4 regions of the Pseudoalteromonas sp. 10-33 genome follow, and region 1 is predicted to be linked to each of the others. Evidence: predicted binding sites of a transcription regulator. Region 1 holds the regulator's gene; each other region holds the start of a gene.
The links. The regulator sigma-54, encoded in region 1, starts transcription at its own class of promoters, with help from an activator protein. The targets are predictions, from matches to a motif close to GTTGGCACGNNNNTNGNNT.
Positions count from the first base shown of each region.

Region 1 (3,692 bases):
ATTCAGCGAGTTGATGAACACTCAAGTCGCTGGTATCTATCATGTAATCGGCACGAGTAGTGAGCACATCAAGTAGTTCTTTTTCTTTTTTTATGGCTAAATCAAGCGGTAGCGAATCGATTGATAGAGGGTGCAAACGTCTTGTTTCTGAAAAGCGTTTTATTAATGTTTGATCTTCACTGTCTAAATAAAATAGCGTTGGTTTTGTAAAACCCGGTAAATATTCAATAATGTGATTAAATTCATCTTGTTCTTTTGGCAAGTTTCGCACATCGATGCTAACAGCGATTTTATCGTAGTTATCAGAAACGCTTCTTACCAAAGAAGGTAATAAATTTACAGGGATGTTATCTACGCAATAATAACCTAGATCTTCAACAACGCGTAAAGCAACCGACTTACCAGAACCAGAACGGCCACTTATGATAATCAACTCCATTAATCACCCTTAAAATTTATTACGATTGGTCAACAATAATTTGATACAGCTCGGCATCCGATTTAGCACAGCGTAGCTGCTTGCAAAATTCTTTATTTTTTAGTTTATCAGCTATCGTCGCTAGCGTCTTTAAGTGTTGCTGGTTATCACCATCAGGTACGATGAGTGCAACAAAAATATCAACTGGTCGATTGTCTATAGCATCAAAGTTAATCGGTGTTTCACTTACTAATACTAATGCTAAAGGTTCTTGTGCGCCGCTCATTCGACCATGTGGAATAGCTATGCCTCTTCCTATTCCTGTACTACCTAGCTTTTCGCGGGTTAATAAGGCGCCCAAAATATCTTGTTGAGACAAATAAGGTAATTTATCGTGAGCAAGCTCGCTAATAAACTCTAAAATTCTTTTTTTACTATTAAAAAGGACCGCAGCTTTGCTGCAGTCCTGGCATATAAGTGAACTTAGTTTCATCATATTAGTGTCGAGCAAGCTTCTCTTTATGTTTAATTACTTGACGGTCAAGCTTATCAATTAATGAATCAATCGCTGCATACATATCTTGATGTTCAGTGGATGCGAATAATTCAGCGCCACTTACATGAATAGTTGCTTCTGCTTTTTGATTTAATTTTTCTATATCAAGAATGACATGAACATTATTAATATGATCAGAGTGCCTTTCTAGCTTCGCAAATTTGGTATTTATATAGTCTCTTAATGAATCAGTTAGTTCTACATGACGACCAGTTAAATTTAGTTGCATAAGCATTACCCTCTTTGTTTAGCGTCTTAGATCAGGCTCTTTCGCTGATTTGACGGTGGAATAGCAAGAGATTCGCGGTATTTTGCGATTGTACGTCTTGCTACTTTAATTCCTTGCTCAGCCAATATATCCGCAATTTTGCTATCACTCAATGGTTTTGCTGAGTTTTCTGCTGCGATTAGTTTTTTGATAAGTGCTCGTATCGCTGTGGATGAACATTCTCCACCATTTTCGGTGCTTACATGGCTTGAGAAAAAGTATTTAAGCTCAAATATTCCACGCGGTGTGTGCATGTACTTTTGAGTCGTTACGCGCGAAATTGTCGATTCGTGCATTTCTACCATTTCGGCTACATCATTTAAAACCATAGGTTTCATGGCTTCTGGACCGTGTTCAAAAAAACCTTGTTGTTGCTTTACGATACAGTTAGTTACTTTTAAAAGCGTGTCGTTTCTGCTTTCTAAACTTTTAATAAACCATTTAGCTTCTTGTAAATGTGAGCGAATAAATTGGCTATCACCGCTCGACTTAACTGTACGCGACATTGCAGCATATTGGCTGTTTACACGAATTTTTGGCATGCTGTCTGGGTTTAGTTCAACCACCCAGCGGCCTTTAATTTTCTTAACTGACACATCTGGTATTACATATTCAGACTCTTCTCGCACTATTGTGTCTGCAGGCTTTGGGTTAAGCGTATGAATAAGTGTCATTACTTCTTTAAGCTCATCTTCTTTGAGCTTCGTTTTTTTCATTAATGTACGATAGTCGCGAGCAGCTAACAAATCTATGTGCTCGGTTAAAATCATTTTTGTTTCGTCAATAAAAGGAGTGCCTTTATCAAATTGATTTAACTGAATACACAAACATTCTTGTAAGCTTCGTGCTGCAATACCAACAGGGTCAAATAATTGAATACGCTTTAAAACTGCTTCTATTTCATCAAGTTCAACCTCAACGTCATCGTCGTTATCTTGATTAAAGCTCTCTAAAATTTCTTCACAGCTGAGGGTTAATATGCCTGAGTCGTCCACGGCTTCAACTATTGCAATAGCAATCGCTTCATCCGTAGGGCTAAATGGCGTTAGTTGTAATTGCCACATTAAGTATTCGTGAAGCGTTTCAGTCGATGCACCTTGATAAATAGACTCATCTTCAGGCATGGGGCCTGAAGACGATGCTGGGGCGGCACTCATGTACTCATCCCAGCTAACGTCCATTGCCATGTCGTCACTGACGGTATCTTTTGCTAGGGCTTCACCACTGTCTTGTTCATACTCACTGGGGGCTTCATCTGCAGATGCACTTACTGTCACTTCATCATTATCTGCTTTTTGCTCATTTTTGCCTGCAAGGTCATCGGCATAGTCTTGCTCCTCAACCTCAAGTAATGGGTTGCTGTCGAGCGCTTCTTGTATTTCTTGCTGAAGATCCAATGTGCTTAATTGCAGCAAGCGAATAGCTTGCTGCAACTGAGGTGTCATTGTAAGTTGCTGGCCCATGCGCAGCTGTAGTGATTGCCTCATGTATCTCTAACAATCCTTTTAAGTTGTTATAATTAATACTAGCAGATGCATACAAATAAGGCGTAAATGTTACAGCCTAAATTGCTCGCCTAAATATACATCGCGTACAGTTTTATCGTTTAATACGTGTTCAGGGGTACCAGAAGCAATCAGTTCCCCATGAGAAACAATGTAGGCTTTTTCGCAAACATCAAGGGTTTCTCTTACATTATGGTCTGTTATTAATACACCAATACCACGGTTTTTAAGGTGTTCAATAATTTTTTTAATATCCAACACTGAAATAGGGTCAACGCCGGCAAACGGCTCGTCTAATAAAATAAACTTTGGATCTGCTGCTAAAGCACGTGCAATCTCTACTCGGCGACGCTCTCCGCCCGATAGTGCCATACCTTTGCTGTCGCGAATGTGTTGAATGCTAAATTCATCCAATAGATTATTAAGTGTATCTTCTCTGGCTTGCTTAGTGAGCTCCTTTCGAGTTTCTAAAATAGCCATTAAGTTTTGATATACGGTTAACTTTCTGAATATAGACGACTCTTGCGGCAAGTAGCCAATGCCTAATCTAGCACGACTGTGCATAGGTAAAAGAGTAATATCGTTCTCGTCGATAGATATTTTACCTTTATCGCTAGGGACTAAGCCTACAATCATATAAAACGTGGTGGTTTTACCTGCACCGTTAGGACCAAGTAAGCCCACTATGCTGCCGGCTTTAACTTCTAAGCCTACATTTTTAACGACTTCTCGGCCTTTGTAGCTTTTGGCTAATAGCTCTGCTTTTAATGTACTCATGGCTGACCTTTATCGCTTTTTTTTGGCTCCACAGGTACTAAAATGGTGTGCACGCGATCAGTTGAGCTTTCATCTTTTTCGGCGCTAATGAGTTGTTGCTCAATATCGTAGGTAATGCTTTTTGCATTCATTTTTTGCCCAGCTTGAGAGACCTGGGCATCTCCAATT
Region 1 is NZ_LOFI01000001.1:236,401-240,092, forward strand. It holds gene rapZ (RNase adapter RapZ) at 1-439, opposite strand, end outside; gene ptsN (PTS IIA-like nitrogen regulatory protein PtsN) at 459-911, opposite strand; gene hpf (ribosome hibernation promoting factor) at 916-1,203, opposite strand; gene ATS76_RS01075 (RNA polymerase factor sigma-54) at 1,230-2,729, opposite strand; gene lptB (LPS export ABC transporter ATP-binding protein) at 2,799-3,524, opposite strand; gene lptA (lipopolysaccharide transport periplasmic protein LptA) at 3,521-3,692, opposite strand, start outside.

Region 2 (3,692 bases), on a different contig from region 1:
TTCGTGGCTAATGTTATCGCCTTGCGGGAAATAACCATTCATAACTGTAATGTCGCGGCCGTTATCTTGTTCAATAGTGACACTGATCATGCGCTTCTGCGACTCATCTGTGTCGGTAGCAAACCCTTTTAAGACCGATTTTGGCTCTTTTTTGCATAACATAGCTACGCCGTAATGTGCTTTTTGACCATGAAAGTAGACGTGGTAACCCATTTTTTGAACATCGTCTAATGGAAACGCTTCATCATGAACTTTAATTTCTTGTAAGCCAATTACGTCTGGTTGATGTTTATCAATAACAGCTTGTAATTGGTGAAGACGAGCACGCAGACCATTGATATTGAAAGAAATCACTTTCATTCGATTTACCTTTAAATTAGTGCTTATATTAATGGTAAATTGTATCAGTAATTTAGCTTATATAACATGTCTGAAATGACAAAATAGCTGCGCAAATGTTGATCAAATGCTGGTGAAAGTTTAAACATTGTTAATGTTGTATTAATTTATAAAATAAATAAAAAATTCAATTGATCTGCACAATATTGGCTATATAATGCGCGGAAATTCATTGGCAAACTCGTTCACATAGGATCTCTCATGAAAGCACAATTATTTTTAGCGGCAACATTATTAGTATCTTCTTCTGTTTCAGCTCAAAGTAACACTTACTTTAGTCAAGACAACTCAATTGAGTCTAAATTGTGTGTATTAAGCGCAAACGAAGGTTTTTCTGCGGCACGTAAATTAGCAGCGAAGCACAACGTTTACTTATCGCGCTTTTCACAAAGCATTATGTGTAACGGTCAAGATATTCGCGATATTGCAAAAAAAGATTCAACAAACAACATAATTGAAAACAAAGTAGAAGTGTTTGCTAAAGACGCTCAACAAGAAACTCAACTATGTATGACTGCACTAAAGCAGGGTTTAGCGCCAGTACGTCAAAAAATCGGTAACTTAAACTCGCTAAAATGTAATGGTCAAAAAGTTACTGATTTTGTTAAGCGTTACCAAAATGCTGCAATTTAATTAGTACAACAAGAATTAACGAGAGCCCAGCTTTTAAAGCTGGGCTTTTTTTTTGCAAAATTTACAAGGTTGATTGAAAAGGTTTCAAGGCTAACGTATTGAAATAGAATGAAAAACATACGGTCAATTTGCAAGTTATTGAAATTTATATTTATTTCATTTTGGCATTAGACTTGTATTAGTTATTGTGGCATTTACTAACAACGAAGGACACGTCTTATGAAAAAGTTAACATTAGCAACAACTATCCTAGCAACATTAAGTTTAGCGGCTTGTGCGTCTAATCAAGGTCTTGATAAAATAGATAGCGACTTTGCAAGTCTAGACAACGATAGTGACGGTTTCATCTCAAAAGTTGAAGCTGACGATGATAATATTTGGGGGCATTTTTCTAATATCGACACCAATATGGATGAAGAAATTAGTCGTAAGGAATTTAATGCCTACATGCAATTAAATACTGGTAAAGTTGCTACTGACAGTGATGTGAGCGAATCAGCTTTTAAAGCAAATATTGCTAAGTTTGATAAAATTGAAAGTAGCTTCGCAAGTTTAGATAACGACAGTAATGGTTACATATCAGTTGTTGAAGGTAACGACGACGATATTTCTAACCACTTTGGTTACATGGACAAAAACAAAGATAAACGAATTAGTAAAAACGAGTTTACGGGTTACATAAAGAAATATGGTAAAGCCGTAGCTGAAGATGATGCATTAAAAGTAATTAAACACAGCTAACTGTGATTTAGTTTTAAAACAGCAAGCCAGTTATAGTAACTGGCTTTTTTTATGGGTAAAGCTCAGGAAGCGCTTATCTTTACAGGTTGAACTTGCAGCAATCTGTTTGGTATTTAGGCATGCTTAGTGTGGTTATTCCCTATAAATTGGCTATAACACAGGAGCCGTTATCGAGCCCACCAAGTTACAAACTTCGCGCCGAATTAAACAACCCCTAATTTAAACCCATCTTCATTTGTAAAGATAACAGACCTAATAAAATTACCAGATATATTTTCCTAGTTAGTGCTTATTCTGTCATAATAGATGGCTGTGTATTTTTATTTATTAAGAGTGTATATGGCTGGGCGGCGAATTAGTGATGAGCAGTTAGTTGAAATCATTGAAGCTGCAATTTTTGTTGCAGACAAACCCATAAGTAAACGCCATATTAAAGACACTGTTTTAATGGATATTGCAATTTCTATGTCACGAATAAACCATGCCATAGAAACGATACAAACACATTTTCAAACCCGTGGCATCCGCCTTGTTGAAGTGGGCAGTGGTTATCGATTTCAAGCGTGTAGCAGTTTAAGTCCTTGGTTGAGTAACCTTTGGCAAGAACGAGCGCCTAAATACTCACGTGCTTTATTGGAAACACTATCACTTATTGCCTATCGTCAACCCATTACACGTGGCGAAATTGAGCAAGTAAGAGGGGTAACAACGGGTTCGAATATAATTAAAACTTTACTCGAAAGAGAGTGGGTTAAAGTCGTAGGGCATAAAGAGGTACCGGGTAAACCCGCTTTATACGCCACGACTAAACAATTTTTAGATTATTTTTCATTAACGGGTTTAGAAAACTTACCTGCGTTACCTGCGCAACAAGAAAGTAAAATAGACCAGTTATTAAGTGATCCTTCTGTGAGAGAACCATCCGAATGAATGTACAAGGTGAAAAGTTACAAAAAGTCCTAGCCAGAGCTGGTGTAGGCTCGCGCCGTGAAATGGAAAAATACATTGACGCAAACCGCGTTAGTGTTAATGGCAAAGTCGCTAAATTAGGTGACCGCGTTGAAGAAACCGATTTAATTCGAGTAGACGGTCATACCGTAAAAATTGAAGAGAAAGCAGACAGAATTTGTCGTGTGATAATGTACAACAAACCAGAGGGAGAATTGAGTACACGCAAAGACCCTGAAGGTCGTCGTACTGTATTTGACAGACTACCTCGTATTGATGGCGATCGTTGGATAGCTGTAGGCCGACTCGATGTAAATACATCTGGTTTAATGTTGTTTACTAATGATGGTGAATTAGCAAATCGTTTAATGCACCCAAGTTATGAAGTTGAGCGTGAATATTCCTCGCGTGTGTTTGGTGAAGTAACAAACGAAACACTTAAAAACTTGATGCGTGGCGTAGAACTTGAAGATGGTCCTGCAAAGTTCACGAATATTAAACCACTAGGTGGTGAAGGAATTAACCGTTGGTTCAATGTAACGTTAAATGAAGGGCGTAACCGCGAAGTTCGTCGTTTGTGGCAATCTCAAGATGTTGAAGTGTCGCGTCTTATCCGTATTCGTTACGGTAAGTTAGAGCTCGACAAGCGCGTTCCACAAGGTGGTTGGGTTGAATACGACTTAGATACCGTTAACTATTTACGTAAAACGGTTAAGTTAGGTCGTGAAACGCAAACTAAACTTTCAGTTATGCCAGAGAAACGTAAAGACAAACGCGCTAAAATTAATCAAATTAGAAAAGCGGTTAAAAAGCACAATCAACGTGTTAAGTCGACTAAACGTAAGTAACATTTTAACGTTCATAAAAAAGCCGCATTGTTGCGGCTTTTTTTATTTAGGCTATTAAAAATTAATACCTGTTACTTTTTTATTTGTGCATCTAATGACTCGCCATTGACTGCAGTTGAATCA
Region 2 is NZ_LOFI01000012.1:227,690-231,381, forward strand. It holds gene xthA (exodeoxyribonuclease III) at 1-360, opposite strand, end outside; gene ATS76_RS08910 (hypothetical protein) at 601-1,032, shown strand; gene ATS76_RS08915 (EF-hand domain-containing protein) at 1,252-1,773, shown strand; gene scpB (SMC-Scp complex subunit ScpB) at 2,113-2,703, shown strand; gene rluB (23S rRNA pseudouridine(2605) synthase RluB) at 2,700-3,569, shown strand; gene ATS76_RS08930 (YciK family oxidoreductase) at 3,641-3,692, opposite strand, start outside.
Region 2: ATS76_RS08915 (EF-hand domain-containing protein) is a predicted target of sigma-54. The motif match lies at 1,193-1,211, and genes of this name have one in related genera.

Region 3 (3,692 bases), on a different contig from region 1:
TGAAAAAGCCGATAAAATGAACGATGAAGTATTTTCGATGATCGATGATTTTAGCCGCAGCATTTATAAAGCCGATTACCTTCAAAAGCGATACCAGTTAAAACGAAGCCTCAACAAAACAGACGATGCATTTGACGCAATGGAGCAAATGCTTACATTTATGAAAAAGCATTACGAAGCCACCAGCGAAACAAACATTAAAACGCTGCAAATCAAATTTGAAGTAAAAGAAAAAGAAGAAAAAATACTCCAACTAGAATACGACAAAAACATTAACGAATTACTCGCTAAAGAAGAGTATCAACAAAAAATAATTTGGCGGTTAAGCGCAACAATTGCGTTTATTTTAGTTATTGTGTCGTTATTACTTATTTATAAACAAGTACTACAACGTAAAAAATATTATAACATTGCGCTGACTGACTACTTAACTAGCAGTTTAAATCGACGCGGTATTATGCAAAAAGCGGCTCAAAAACTTAAGCAAAGCAATGCTACAATTGCCATTGTCGATCTAGATTTGTTTAAGCACATTAACGACACTTACGGCCACGATGTGGGTGACTCCGTTCTTAAAGCTTTTGCTCGTGCAGCACAAAATACACTTGCTGGTGACGACCAATTTGGCCGCTATGGTGGTGAGGAATGGTTATTTATTTTAAACACCGTTGATAAACAAAGCGTTAAAACAACGTTCGATTCTATTGCCAATACACTGATAGATATTTGCAGCGAAATAGAAGGCTTAAATAATACTGAAACCATTACGTTTAGCGCAGGTGCAGCAATTAGCTCCTCCTCTAACCGCTCACTTGAAAAACTGATCATTCATGCTGATGAGCTTCTTTATAAAGCCAAACAAAGTGGCCGCAATCAGGTTAATGTTGAGCAGCCCTAGGCGTATTAAAGCTTAACAAACACATACCCCCAAATATGTTTTTAACAAGCTAATTGTAAATAGCTGCACGTGAAGTATTAGCTCGTATTAAAAGTAAGAAATTATTTCACCCTCTCGTCTGTAAAAAATACACAAACAATCCAAAAACATAGCCTAAAACCTATAAAAGCATTACTTTCAATAACTTAAAATCTGGCACTGCGTTTGCTTAATAGTTATTAAGCAACGTAATTGATTAGGATGATTTATGAATATTTTTGAAGCACTACGTAATGACCATGACAAACAACGCAAACTAGTTGACGCGCTTATTCAAACCAAGGGCGACACAAAAAAACGTCATAGCTTAATGGATGAGCTAAAAACAGAGCTAGAAGAACATGCAAAATTTGAAGAGCGCTACTTTTATAATCCATTAATTTGTGAAGATCTAACGCAAGAAAAAGCACGCCACAGTGTTGCAGAGCATCATGAAATTGATGAACTAATTGAACAACTTGAAGACACCGAAATGAGCTCATCAGCATGGTTAGTAGAAGCTAAAAAACTACACCATTTAGTGCATCATCACTTAGATGAAGAAGAACATGAAGTATTTCAACTAGCAGGTAAAGCGCTGTCTGAAGGGCAAAAAGAGCGCTTAGGCGACAAATACAACGACGCAATGCATTAATCGCAAAAGTAAGAATTCATACACCTCCCTGTGTACTTTTGGTTATAAGCTAATTGGCTTATAACCATTTTTTTGTCTGGCTGTTTTATTTAACAGTATATTTTACGTCTTGATCCCGTAATAAATAAAGTGCAAAACACGCTGCCCACATTGGCCACGCAGTAAAAAATAATAAGTTATTAAAGCCATCAATGTACTGATTGTAAGATGAAAGCGTTGATAGGCCGTGAATTATGAAAATAATACCGTAAGTAATACGTTTTTTAATACCCGCTAAAAACGCTAAAACAAGTATTAGCTGCACCGCACCTATAATGTAAGCCACCATATCTGTAGAGCCACTAATCCCATAAAAATGCTCAAAAATACGTGCGCTATGTCCAGGGTTAACAAACTTATCGAATGTCCACATAACCATTACAATAAACACACCTACACGCAAAGATAAAAGTGACCACTGCAAACGATTTTGAACATCACTACTTAAAGAATCCGTCATAAAATTTCCTTTAAAAATATATAAATAAACCAAGAACAGAACAAGACCGTATAAGGTATGATTAATTTCAAACTATTTAGATTTAATCCAAGTAGGTATTCAACAACACTTAAAACTTAAGACTAAAATAAGAATAATTTGCACGCATCCATTCTAAAAATTAAAAAAGTTATACTTTAATTGAAAGATATTTTTATTCCTTTCGGTCTTTATCGCCAATAACTAATTACACTAGAGAGACAACCCTTGAAACACGCATACTTAGCACTATCGTTAGCCACCATATTAAACACTCCCCTTGTTGCTTTTGCAGCTGAAAAAACGCAAGTAAAAGATTCGATTGAGCACATAGAGGTGGCCGGTCAAGTTATAAAGTCTCAAGGACTTTCTGTTAAAAATGAAACAATTGACGGTCCTTTTGGTGATAACTTAGCACTTCAAGACATAGCACGCTCAGTTACGCCTATTTCAAGCGAACTTATAGAACAGCTTAACATTACTACTTTACAAGATGTATTAGCAGTAAGCCCAAACACATACTCTGCAAGTGGCTTTGGCGCGCCAAGTTTACCTACTATTCGCGGTCAATTGGGTGAGCTTTTTCAAGATGGTACACGTCGTCAAGCAGGTAACAATGGGTTTGGCGTGCCGTTATCGTTCAATTCTGTCGAACAAATAGATGTAGTAAAAGGCGCACCGCCGGTTTTGTTTGGTTCAAGCCAACGCAACGGTGGGTTTGTTAACTTACAGTCAAAAGTAGCGTCAACGGAGGAAAGTAAAGGCAAAGCGAGTTTATCGGCCGGTCGTTGGGACCAATACAGTGCGCAAATAGATTACACTGCGCCAATTATTAAAGACAAAGTTGGGTTTAGAGTAAGCTATGAACATCTTGACCATGGCAGCTACTACGATTATTCAGGTACTAAAAGCGACAGTTTATTTGCAGCACTACGCATTTTGCCAGACGATAAAAGCACTTGGGATATTAACTTTGAGCTATACCAAGTCGAATTTACCGACAACGCCGGTATTAACCGCCCTACCCAAGCTTTAATTGATGATGGCCTTTATATTACTGGCCAAGGCGTGCAAGCAAATGGCAGTACAGTACCGGCGGCGGGTTCAATTGTGTCGCCTACTGGGCAAGTAAACATTGATCGCAGCACTGTACTTACTGACCCTGATAACCAAAACGAAGCTACAACCTATTTAATTCACAGTATTTATAAACGTGAGCTAAGTGCAAATGCCTCACTTAAAAACATCACCTACTTTCAACATTTACAGCGTGAAGAGATTGCCAAAAATAGCTTTGTTGAAATTATTGACGGCGCCGACACGGCGCAAAATCGAACAGAACTAACGTATAGTTGGAACGACGAACAACAAACTATTTTTGCTTTTGACGTACGCTATAACAAAGTGCTTGGCTACAGCCAGTTCACCACAGAGGCCGACTCACCTATTGATTTAACAGGCCCATTATCAAACCGCCGCATTCCTTTAACAGACGCACAAAAGGCACGTTTGGTTGAGCTTCGCCCGGGTGTGTTCGTATCACCTGGTGCACAGTACGATATAGATAACGACGGTAGCGGCGACTTTAACCTGTCAGACACAAC
Region 3 is NZ_LOFI01000027.1:157,097-160,788, forward strand. It holds gene ATS76_RS17185 (tetratricopeptide repeat-containing diguanylate cyclase) at 1-898, shown strand, start outside; gene ATS76_RS17190 (hemerythrin domain-containing protein) at 1,146-1,571, shown strand; gene ATS76_RS17195 (hypothetical protein) at 1,657-2,070, opposite strand; gene ATS76_RS17200 (TonB-dependent receptor) at 2,317-3,692, shown strand, end outside.
Region 3: ATS76_RS17190 (hemerythrin domain-containing protein) is a predicted target of sigma-54. The motif match lies at 1,090-1,108, and genes of this name have one in related genera.

Region 4 (3,692 bases), on a different contig from region 1:
ACAGCGCTATTTACCGGTAATTTTTCAAAAGAAGGGCTCACTCTTGAGGTTGATATTAATAACCAGCCTACTATTACCGACTTTAACCACGACGGCCTAAACGACTTGGTATTTTTAAATAAGCAAGGCGCCGATGTACTTTACGCTAATGCTAATGGTTACAATAAAACCATGGCTGACGTAAATTTTAATATTGAGTTGGGCGAGCTTAGTAACGGTGAAAAACGCAAAATAAAGCAGCTTCTTGATATAAACAACGATGGCTATTTAGACTTTATTACCAAACAATATAAACCAGTGGAAGGCATGGATTCGCTCGATATTGACATAGCGCATAACCTTTATTTGGGTAATAAAACAGGGTTTAGTCAAACACCTATTAAATTGTTAAATACCAGCGGCCCTAGTCAGCTTGTATTTGAAACAGACTTTAATAACGATGGCTTAATAGACCTGCAAACAATGGACTTAGACATTGGCCTTGGCACTATTGCCTCTATGGCTATGGGCGGTGGTAAAACTGACGTAGATGTAGAAATGAATATTTATAAGCAACAAACCGATGGCTCATTTGCTAGTAAATCAAGTATAGAAATTGACCTTGAGATGGAAATAAATATGAGCAATGGCGATGCAACCCCACCTTTATACATAGGCGATATAAACGGGGATGACAAAACTGATGCGGTATATAAATACAGCAAAAAAACGCTCTATGTTTACTACGGCGATGAGAACAATTTGCTGAACAAAAAGCGTAAAAAAATAAAATTAACCCTACCTAATAAAAGTAAAGATATTTTGTTAGTTGACATTAACCAAGACGGTAAAAAAGACTTTGTATTTAAATTTACCGAAGAAGATGGCACCAGTAAAATTAAAACCCGCTTAAACTAACCACCTACACAAAAAGCCCAGTATTACTGGGCTTTTTGTGTCAGCTTTTACACATATTTACGCTTTAATACTGAGTAACGAATCAGATTCAGACAAGCCAAACTTTTCTTGAACAGCCGATAGTATAGCGTCTTTATCTTCATCGTTTATTTGGCTTGAATACTGCTCTAGTAATTCATCGAGGTAACTTACTACATCTTCTGTATTAACTTGCTCTAGTGAATTTTGTGGCGGTGGAGGCGGTCTTTGCCCTTCAGGGCGGCCAGCATCACCAATACTTTTAGCGTCAAATTCAAGCTCGCTCATTAATTCTGCCAGCTCTTTAGTGGGTGAAATACCCTGCTCTTCAAACGCAGCTTGAATGCTTTTTGCATCTTCAGATATTAAGCTTTCGGGATCAAACTGCGCTAGCGTTTCTTTTACAAAATCACTTTGTTCTGATGTTAGCGATACAGCTTGGCTTTTTTGCTGCGGGATAAAACTAGTAGCGTTATTGTTTATAGAATTGATCATGTTAGTTTCCTTTCAACGTTCACGACGAGGTGGTTTATGTTCACTTAATTCTTGCTCGCTGATTTCCCCATTACCGTCAGCATCAATTTCATCAAAAATAGTCTGTGCGTCACCGTGAGGTGGTCTTTTAGTATTAAATTCATCAAAACTAATTGCACCATTGCCATCGCTGTCGAGAGTTGAGAAGTCTGGCTTAGGTGGTTTGTTATTACTTCCTTTTGCAGCAATATTGGCCGAAAAAACAATGCTAAGTAATACAATTATTGCCGTTGATGTTAAATGCTTCATAGTAATAACCTTATATTCAGTACATGTTAATACCGTAAACTTACACCTTAAAAACGCAAAAAATGTGCAAACAGTAAGGAAGCATTAAATAATTTAAAAATTGATGTGTTCTAGGGCGTTCTGGTTGCCCAATTTACAATCAGCAGATAAGCTAACGCAAACATGTGCAAATGCGCGTAATACTGCCCTTAATTCTCAAAGCTGATATACTGCTTGGGCATATAAAACAACTAATTACAGAGCACTTTTATAAATAATGATTAATAACCAACTCTACTTAGCAGGCAAGCTGTGAAAACACCAAAACGCTTACAACCCCTTATCGATGACGGTTTAATTGATGAAGTACTTAGCCGACTAATGAGCGGCAAAGAAGCCGATGTATTTGTGGTTAGATGTGGTGAACACATCCGGTGTGCCAAGGTTTATAAAGATGCCGTTAAACGCAGCTTTAAAAAAGCCGCACAATACCAAGAAGGCCGTAAAGTTCGCGGTGGTCGTCAAGCACGTGCCATGGGGAAGCGCTCAAGTTATGGGCGCCAGTTAGAAGAAGAAATTTGGCAAAACGCTGAGGTTGATGCACTTTCTCGATTAGCTAGGGCCGGTGTGCGCGTACCCGACACATACTGTTGTGTTGATGGTGTATTACTTATGGAACTTGTGTCTGATAGCGATGGCGATGTAGCCCCGCAGTTAGGCCATGTAAGTATGAGTAAAGAAGAAGCTATAAAACAACATACACTGATGATGCACTATATTATGCTTATGCTGTGCGCGGGTATAATTCATGGTGATTTATCAGAGTTTAATGTGCTTGTGGATGACAAAGGGCCTGTGATTATTGATTTACCGCAAGCTGTAAATGCGTCTGCTAACAATAGCGCTGAAGCCATGTTTGCTCGTGACGTAAACAACATGCGTCGTTACTATAGTGAGTTTGCACCTGAGTTGTTAACTACCCAATACGCTAAAGAAATGTGGGCGCTATTTGAAGAGGCAAAACTTACACCTAATTCTATACTCACCGGTGAATTTGAAGATGACAGCGAAGAAGCTGACGTTGATTCAGTACTAGACGAGATACAAGCTGCAGCCGATGAAGAGCAAGAGCGACTAGCGCGCATTAACTTTTCAGACGAAGAATAAAACGCCAACGTTTTTGTTAATCGCTTTGTTCCCTTATTGCGGGTGTACAAAGCGATAACCTACCCCATAAACAGATTGAATCACACTCTCTGTTTTAGTTAATTCATCCAGCTTTTTACGCAATTTTTTTATGTGGCTGTCAATCGTTCTATGACTCACAATACGCTGATCGGTATACATGGTATCCATTAAGCTATCTCGTGAATAAATTCTACTCGGGTTATTAAACAAAGGTTTAAACAACTGAAACTCAAAGTTAGTTAGCTCGATGTCGTTATCTTGGTATTTTACTTTATAGGTGGTTTCATCTAATTGCATTACCGATGTTTGTACTGCTGAAACGTTGAGACGCCTTAAAATAGCTTTTACCCGCGCAACCAACTCTGCGTAACTAAACGGCTTACAAATATAATCATCTGCGCCTAACTCAAGCCCTAGCAAGCGATCTATCTCTTCTACTTTGGCCGATACCATAATAATAGGCACGTTAGAAAAACGCCTAATCGCTTTACATAATTCGATTCCGCTTTGACCTGGTAACATTACGTCTAGCAAAATAAGGCTTGGCCTATTAATTTCAAGCCATGGAAGTACGTCATTCCCATGGTGTATTTGATGAGTATTAAAATGATGATTCATTAAAAAATCACTCATTAAATTAGATAATTTTTCTTCATCTTCAACTATTAAAATGTGTTCACTCATTGGCACCTCTATTCGTAACGTAAATTCAAACCACTTAATAAAGTAGGCAATTTAAAGATTAGGTTTAAACATTGTTAAATGGTTGGCAGGCGTATAATAATAGCTAAACCACCTAGGTCCGCTTTTTCTGCGACTATCTCACC
Region 4 is NZ_LOFI01000023.1:90,988-94,679, reverse strand. It holds gene ATS76_RS11315 (FG-GAP repeat domain-containing protein) at 1-897, shown strand, start outside; gene ATS76_RS11310 (hypothetical protein) at 955-1,410, opposite strand; gene ATS76_RS11305 (EF-hand domain-containing protein) at 1,423-1,698, opposite strand; gene ATS76_RS11300 (PA4780 family RIO1-like protein kinase) at 1,990-2,844, shown strand; gene ATS76_RS11295 (response regulator) at 2,878-3,549, opposite strand; gene ATS76_RS11290 (ATP-binding protein) at 3,624-3,692, opposite strand, start outside.
Region 4: ATS76_RS11305 (EF-hand domain-containing protein) is a predicted target of sigma-54. The motif match lies at 1,752-1,770, and genes of this name have one in related genera.